Microbulbifer sp. GL-2: one gene and its partner. The protein of the gene in region 2 interacts with the protein of the main gene of each other region in a pairwise test. Links are inferred from orthologs where the notes say so. Each region holds a gene or a part of one and is shown on either strand. Other genes may lie near its edges.

Region 1 (3,518 bases), 2.8 Mb from region 2 along the record:
CCGCCCGGCAGTCATTACCGGGCCAATAAAAAGGCCGGTATGCGCAGCGCACCCGGCCTCGCTGTAACGAGCCCCGATCAGACGTGGAAACTCTCGCCGCAGCCACACTCATTTTTGACATTGGGGTTGGAGAAGGTAAAGCCCTCGTTCAGGCCCTCTTTGACGAAATCCAACTGGGTACCGTCGAGGTAAACCAAACTCTTGGGATCGACAATCAGTTTTACATCGTCCTGCTCGAACACCACGTCCCCGGCTTCTGCCGAGTCGACGAATTCCAGTACATAGGCCAAGCCCGAACACCCGGCGGTCTTAATACCTACCCGGATGCCGATACCTGTGCCGCGCTTGGCCAGCTGACTCTTGATATGAGCCTTGGCGGCCTCGGTCATGGTAATAGCCAAAACAATACCTTCACTGCTGTTGGGCACGCGGCCCGGTCGGATTAACCCGCTGCGGACTCTTTCGCTTCACCGGCATCGGCTGAATCGCCGCGCTTTTCACGAATATCACGCACTGCGGCCTTGATCGCATCTTCCGCCAGTACCGAGCAGTGAATTTTCACTGGTGGCAAAGCCAGCTCCTCGGCAATGGCAGTATTTTTGATCTGCTCGGCTTCGTCGATGGTCTTGCCTTTCACCCACTCGGTAAGCAGTGAGCTGGAAGCAATCGCGGAGCCGCAACCGTAGGTTTTAAATTTGGCGTCCTCAATGACACCCTCTTCGCTAACCTGGATTTGCAGGCGCATCACGTCACCACAAGCGGGTGCGCCCACCATGCCGGTACCCACGTTATCCGCCTTGTCATCCATTCGTCCGACATTGCGGGGGTGCTCGTAGTGATCAATTACTTTATCGCTATAGGCCATGACTATTCTCCTAACTCTTGCGCGCGCTTAGTGAGCGGCCCATTCAATCTTGTTCAGGTCTACGCCGTCTTTGTACATATCCCAAAGGGGCGACAGTTCGCGCAACTTCTCCACCGCTTTGCGCACTTCTGTCGCAGCGGTATCGACATCCTGCTCGCTGGTAAAGCGACCGAAGCTGAAGCGCAGGGAGCTGTGTGCCAGTTCATCGTTAACACCCAGGGCCCGCAGTACGTAGCTGGGTTCCAGGCTGGCGGATGTACAGGCTGAGCCAGAGGAAATCGCCAGGTTGCGCAGGGACATGATCAGGCTCTCGCCCTCAACAAAGGCAAAGCTGACGTTTAGGTTGCCCGGTATACGCTGCTCCGCAGAACCGTTGATATGTACCTCTTCCATATCCTGGATCTGATCCCAGAAGCGGTTGCGCAGAGCCGTCAGGCGCTCGCCCTCTTCAACCATTTCCTCTTTGGCGATGCGGAAAGCTTCACCCATACCGACAATCTGGTGGGTGGGCAGGGTACCGGAACGCATACCGCGTTCGTGGCCACCACCGTGAATCTGCGCTTCCAGGCGCACGCGGGGCTTGCGGCGTACATACAAGGCACCGATACCCTTGGGACCATAAATTTTGTGGGCGGAGAAGGACATCAGGTCCACCTTCATCTCCTGCAGGTCAATCGGCAGTTTGCCGGCGCTCTGTGCAGCATCCACATGGAAAATCACTTTGCGTGAGCGGCAAAGCTCACCGATTGCAGCAATATCGTTGATCACGCCAATCTCGTTATTGACGTGCATCAGACTCACCAGAATTGTGTCTTCACGCAGTGCTTCCTCTACCTGCTCCGGATAGACAATGCCATCTTCGCGCGGATTCAGGTAGGTCACTTCAAAGCCTTCACGCTCTAGTTGGCGACAGGTATCCAGGACCGCCTTATGCTCAATCTTGGAAGTAATGATGTGCTTGCCACGGCCTTGATAGAAGTGGGCCGCACCCTTGATCCCCAGATTATCGGACTCGGTCGCACCGCTGGTCCAGACAATCTCGCGCGGATCAGCGTTGATCAATTCCGCAACCTGGCGACGGGCATTTTCCACCGCCTCCTCAGCTTTCCAGCCAAACAGGTGGGAACGGGAAGCCGGGTTCCCGAAATTGCCTTCCATCGTCAGCTGCTCCGCCATTTTTGCGGCGACGCGCGGGTCCACCGGACAGGTAGCCGAATAATCCAAATAGATGGGAAGCTTCATAGTCATACCGTTTCCGCTCAATAAATCTCAAAATGTCCCGCCCGGTCCAGACTGGACCGGTACTTACAGTCCGCCGAGTACAGCGACGCGTTCTTCCGGCGCATCGCGCATATCCTGCCGGCGCGCCACTTCCTGAACTTCTGCACGAGCTACCAGATTGGCCAGACTGATACCACTCAGGAAGCCGTGAATCTGGTCGCTCAAATCAGACCAGAGGTAGTGAGTCAGGCACTGCTCGCCGTTAGCGCAGTCCGCATTGCCACCACAGCTGGTGGCGTCCACTGACTCATTTACCGCATCGATAATCTGAGCGACAAAAATTTCCTCGCCATCACGGGCAAGGCGGTAACCTCCGCCGGGGCCACGCACGCTGGAAACCAGCCCGGATTGGCGCAGACGGGAAAACAACTGTTCCAGATAAGACAGGGAAATGCCCTGGCGCTTGGAAATATCCGCCAGACTGATCGGTCCACGCTCTGCATGCAGAGCCAGATCCAGCATGGCGGTGACCGCATAGCGGCCTTTAGTAGTCAAACGCATATCAGCTCCCAACTGATGTACAGCCCTTTTCCAACGGGGCGCGAGTATGGAATAACCCAGCACTACAGTCAAGTATATAACCCCCCGCCCAACTCGGGTATTTACTCAGTCTGGTCGCCCCTTGCCACCAGTGCGGTGGATGTGGTTCTGGATGGACGTCAACATACCGCGCAAGATACCCAGCTCCATATCATCCGGGCGTACCCGACTGAACAGTCTGCGCAGGCGGGTCATGGTCTGGCGGGGGTTATCGGGGTCGATAAAGCCCAATTCGCCAAGAGATTGCTGCAGGTGTTCAAAATAAAGCTCCATATCGCTGGCCTTGGCCGGCGGACGGTCCCAGTCGGAATAGCTCAACGCCCCACCCTTTTCGGCTTCCAGGGCAGCCATGCGTACTTCGTACGCCAACACCTGCACCGCCGTGGCCAGATTGAGAGAGCTGTACTCCGGATTCGCCGGAATATGCACATGGAAATTACAGGCCTGCAGCTCCTCATTGGTCAGGCCGCGGTCCTCACGACCAAACACCAGTGCGACTGGATGGCTGGACGCCTCGCTCACTGCGCGTTCGCCGCACTGGCGCGGGGTCAGCAGCGGCCAGGGTATACGGCGCTCGCGGGCACTGGTTGCGACTACAAGTCCACAGTCCGCAACGGCCTCCTCCAGTGTGTCTACCACCACGGCGCTGTCGAGCAGCTCTGCCGCTCCGGCCGCGCGCCAGACGGCGTTGGCTGCGGGGAATTCTCGCGGTGCCACCAGGTACAACTGGCTCAGGCCCATATTCTTCAGGGCTCGCGCCGCGCCGCCGATATTACCGGGGTGGGCACTGTTAACCAGGACTACGCGCACATTGTCGAGCGCCTTGAGCGGA
Region 2 (4,135 bases):
AGCTGGCGATACCCAGCGCCTCCGCCATCTCCCGGCAGGCCGCCAGCTGGAAGGCCAGAGCCTCATCAGGCAGGGCGCGACTGCATTTATAGTCCGGGTAGAGTTCATTGCGGAAGCAGCTGCCCAGGGATTCATCGAATGCGCAGGCAATATGGTGCGGTTTTCGCGCCAGCATATCCAACAGGAAATTGGTAAAGCCGTAAACCGCCTCGGTGGTATAGCCACTGCGGCTTTCCCAATTGGGCGGCAGAGCGAAGTAATAGCGGAAGATATAGACGGAGGCGTCGATTAGGTAGCTGCTCACGATAACTCCACCAATCGGTAAGCTTTGGCATTGAGGGGGTCCGGCTGACCAAACTCCCCCGCCAGGTCCAATGCGAAAGTATGGGCGCGGGCATTGGGGCCTTTGGCACAGTACTCTTGCACTTGTTTCCATATCGCGGCTTTGAAGTTGTCACTGGCCCCCAGACCGCTCTCCAAATTATCGGTACTGACCCGGAACTTCAGGCCACAGGCGCGGGCAAATATCCACTCCAGGGCCTGGGGCTTGACCTCTACAAGCTCAAACCTGGCCTGCTGTCCAGCCGTGCGCCCATCTGGCGCATACCAATAGCCGTAATCCGGCATCTGACGACGCTCCGCTCCCGCCACGCACCAGTGGGCCACTTCATGCAGCGCGCTGGCTGGGTAGTCACGGGTAAACTCGACTAAATGGTGACTTTGCGCTCCTCCTGCGGGCCGGTAAAAGGGCTCGGGAAAACCGCCGCAAAGTCGGGTATTGAGCCCTTCGGGGTCGGAAAAACAGCGATTAAATACCTTGGCGATACGCTCTGCCAAGGGCTCGACTGTAGAAACTGGAGCCATTTCTAGGTTAGGAACGGGCAAGGTGTTCTCCGCGGTACCGCAAAGGCGGGGACTATATCAACGCGGGCGCCCCGATCAAAGCCACGCCCCCTTAAAGCCGCCTGACGCGGCTGGTTGTATTTCCGCAAATCAACATATACCTTTACTGACAGGGATGCCGCCAGGGCAACGACCCTTGCAGCGGACTCCCCGAGGAGGGATAAAGCACTCAAATACCCTCCTGCCCCGGTCTTCCTTCAGAAATAGGGCATTGGCAGTCGCACCTTTGTCTGAGTGGAGACGGTAAACAACCGGCCCTGCCAGGAGGTGTTCCATGACAGACCACAGCAACAACAATGTGGTTGACCTCTTCACCGGCGAGCCGATCGAAACTTCTGCGGACAGGCGCTTTATCCGTCTTTCGCCGGAGCTCGACGGCTTGGAAATGCTCTACTCAAACAACTCCAGCGGAACAGATCTCTACAGCCTGAAAGTGCTGTGCTGGGGACTCAAAGCGAACGGCGAGGTTGTAGGCCTCGTCCCCTGGTTAAACTCCATAGTGGCCTGTCCAGACATCAAGGACCCTTTAGACGGACGATTTGAGGGCTACTACGATCCCGGCATTGAGGAAATATTTCACCACCCCCCCATTCACAAAGTCGTCGAGCTGGAGACTGCGGCGGAGTACTTTGAGTATGAAAGTAATAAAGCTGAGGAAGTACTGCAGGAAATACCCGATACCATTGGCACCCATGCGGTATTTATGGACGAGGACCGGGAGAACCTGACGCTGATCGAGGTCATCAGCTGGCGCCTGCACGCCGACGGCATCATCCACGGTATGCTGATCGACCATGATATTGTCGAGACAACCCCGGTTCTACCGGGTGACCATTGCCTATACCCTGCGCAGGAGAGTGTGGGCTTTCGCTACTTTTTCCAACATCACATCGCCAACAAAATCAAATCCGAGGATCCGGAGGCATTAGCCGCTATCGCCGCTCTGGTAACGGCGCCATAACCTATTCGACCGACCAGTTAGTCGGCAGAGGTTGAGTATTGAAGCAGGAGTGTGTTGTCGTCCCACCCGGTCGTTGCGGGGCTGGGGCGGCAGCAATCAATTGCGAATCACTATTCCGCTTTCCTGATCCAGTAAACAAATTCGTCATTTTCCTCCGCGTGCTGGACCAACTCATAGCCGAGAAACTGACAGAACTTAGGCACATCCCTCTGGGTAGAGGGGTCTGTGGCAAGCATTTTCAATACTTCCCCATCGGTGACATTACGCACCGCTGAGTGCAGCATCATTACGGGCTCCGGGCACAAGAGGCCACGTGCATCGAGGATGTGATCAAACTTCATATGAGTAATTGTGCGCAATTTAGAGGATTCCGTCACCTGAAAACTGGCAGCGGCCTCTTTCCCTGGCAGGCGCGCTAAAATCCACTAAGGCCCTATCGCGGTTTGAGTACACAATGATTTACGTTTTGATTGAGCGGGAGATCGCTGCCGAGATGCAAAGTAGCTACGAGGAGGCGGCGCGCAAGGTGCTGACCTGCGCCTACCGCACCGTTGGCTTTATCGAAGGGCAGACCTATATCGAGAAGGGCAACCCCCTGCGCCGCTTCACCTTGTCAAAGTGGCAATCTGAGCTGCACTGGCAGCATTGGTACACTAGCGAGGAGCGCCGCGCGCAAATGGCGATGCTGAGCCCCCTGTTGGTTCAGGAGGAGCGCGTTACAGTCTTGGAGACCGCAGCATAAATCGCGCCACCACTTCTACCGCGGACTGCCAGTGCCCCACTTGGGTAAAACCACTTGCGCGACGGGGCTTAAAGTCGTGGTCACCATCCTCCAGCCATTCAATCTCAATAGCATCAGCCAACCCGTAAGCTTCTACTTCTACACGATTGCCGAGCGGGTCCCTGTCTCCTTGTACAATCAGCACCGGGCAGGAAATATCCTTAAGGTGCTCTGTACGCAGCTTGTTCGGTTTTCCCTGGGGGTGGAATGGGTAACCCAGGCAAGTAAGCCCCACGATCAAATCCTCGGCAAAGCACTCTTCGGCAAGCAGGCTCGCCACACGCCCCCCCATGGACTTACCACCAATGAACAGCGGCAAATCACCAGAAAAGCGCTCGATCTGCTTGCGGAAACACTCCTGTAGCTGGGGCATTCTGTCTGGTGGACGTTTGCTGCCGCCAGTGCGACGCTGGGCCATATAGGGAAATTCGAAGCGCACCACTTCTATACCCTGTTCACACAGTCCCTTGGCCAGTGCTTGCATAAACCCACTATCCATAGGTGCGCCAGCACCATGGGCAAACAGGAAACGTGCATGGGGTGATCCGGGGCTGTCCATCAGTTGCTCAGACATCTGTGGACAGGTCCTCGCTCAATACCAGATTGACGCTCTCTTCATCCGGCTCAAACCAGATTACTATTTCCTTGGACTGCAACTGACGGCGCAGGCTTGCGACCTTTTCTTTCAGCTCCACCTCGCACTCGCCATACTCGGTACCCTCACGGGTGGCGTACTCTTCCAACAGGTTTTGCAAAGTGCTGGAATCCAGCTGTTCAAAAGGAATGATCATACAACTATCAAGTAGAGTGAAGTGGGAGCGGCGTTTACCGCTCCCAATATTTACGACATCAAAAAGGGAAAATTAAAAAATCAGGACTGGGGCTTGCGGAAACGCAGGGTCATGCGATCACTTTCGCCAATAGCCAGGTACTTATCTTTATTTTCATCGCCCAGTCGCAGGGAGGGCGGCAGGGTCCAAACGCCTTTCGGGTGCTTGGCGGTATCTTTCGGGTTGGCATTCACTTCGCTGGCTTCTTCCAGCTCAAAGCCCGCCTTCTTGGCTACTTCAATTACATACCCCTGGGTGACATAACCGCTTTTGATCATGTCCTCCATGCTGGTACCTGGCTTTGCACGATGCTCAACAACACCCAGGATACCGCCAGGCTTCAGGGCAGAGAAGAAGCTGGCAAATGCCTTATCCTGATAATCCCGGTACATCCAGTTATGCACATTGCGGAAGGTTACTACAGCGTCGGCACTGCCCGCTGGTGCGATCTCACGACCGGTCTGCGGGGAGAATTCGGTAACAACTACGTTTTTATAAGCTTTCTCATTACCCGCCAGCTTTTCCTTAAAACTTTTCAAGGAACGCTGGTAATAAGCGGACTCACTGTCTTCAGGAAAGTGTGCTGCGTAGAGCTTGCCTTTCTCGCTCAGATAAGGCCCGAGAATCTCCGTATACCAGCCACCTCCGGGAGTAATTTCC

What was found.
Region 1: the proteins of tusA (region 2) and GL2_RS01855 interact in binary tests that used the Escherichia coli proteins (3 or more experiments, as listed by UniProt). The link is inferred for Microbulbifer sp. GL-2 from one-to-one orthologs.

The regions. Positions count from the first base shown.
Region 1 is NZ_AP019807.1:405,514-409,031, forward strand. The notes cover bases 1-2,804. They hold GL2_RS01855 (IscS subfamily cysteine desulfurase), read right to left. Parts: upstream 2,108-2,804; coding sequence 893-2,107; downstream 1-892. Other genes in these bases: iscA (iron-sulfur cluster assembly protein IscA), read right to left, coding at 78-401; iscU (Fe-S cluster assembly scaffold IscU), read right to left, coding at 443-865; iscR (Fe-S cluster assembly transcriptional regulator IscR), read right to left, coding at 2,171-2,647; trmJ (tRNA (cytosine(32)/uridine(32)-2'-O)-methyltransferase TrmJ), read right to left, coding at 2,753-2,804. Also shown: more of trmJ, read right to left, coding at 2,805-3,518. UniProt on the Escherichia coli protein: Master enzyme that delivers sulfur to a number of partners involved in Fe-S cluster assembly, tRNA modification or cofactor biosynthesis. Catalyzes the removal of elemental sulfur from cysteine to produce alanine.
Region 2 is NZ_AP019807.1:3,197,353-3,201,487, reverse strand. The notes cover bases 591-3,296. They hold tusA (sulfurtransferase TusA), read right to left. Parts: upstream 2,206-3,296; coding sequence 1,975-2,205; downstream 591-1,974. Other genes in these bases: GL2_RS13940 (YheU family protein), read right to left, coding at 3,212-3,296; GL2_RS13945 (alpha/beta family hydrolase), read right to left, coding at 2,581-3,219; GL2_RS13950 (antibiotic biosynthesis monooxygenase), read left to right, coding at 2,319-2,606; GL2_RS13960 (hypothetical protein), read left to right, coding at 1,178-1,864; GL2_RS13965 (elongation factor P hydroxylase), read right to left, coding at 591-885. Also shown: GL2_RS13970 (5'-3' exonuclease H3TH domain-containing protein), read right to left, coding at 1-304; more of GL2_RS13965, read right to left, coding at 301-590; more of GL2_RS13940, read right to left, coding at 3,297-3,436; GL2_RS13935 (class I SAM-dependent methyltransferase), read right to left, coding at 3,517-4,135. UniProt on the Escherichia coli protein: Sulfur carrier protein involved in sulfur trafficking in the cell. Part of a sulfur-relay system required for 2-thiolation during synthesis of 2-thiouridine of the modified wobble base 5-methylaminomethyl-2-thiouridine (mnm(5)s(2)U) in tRNA.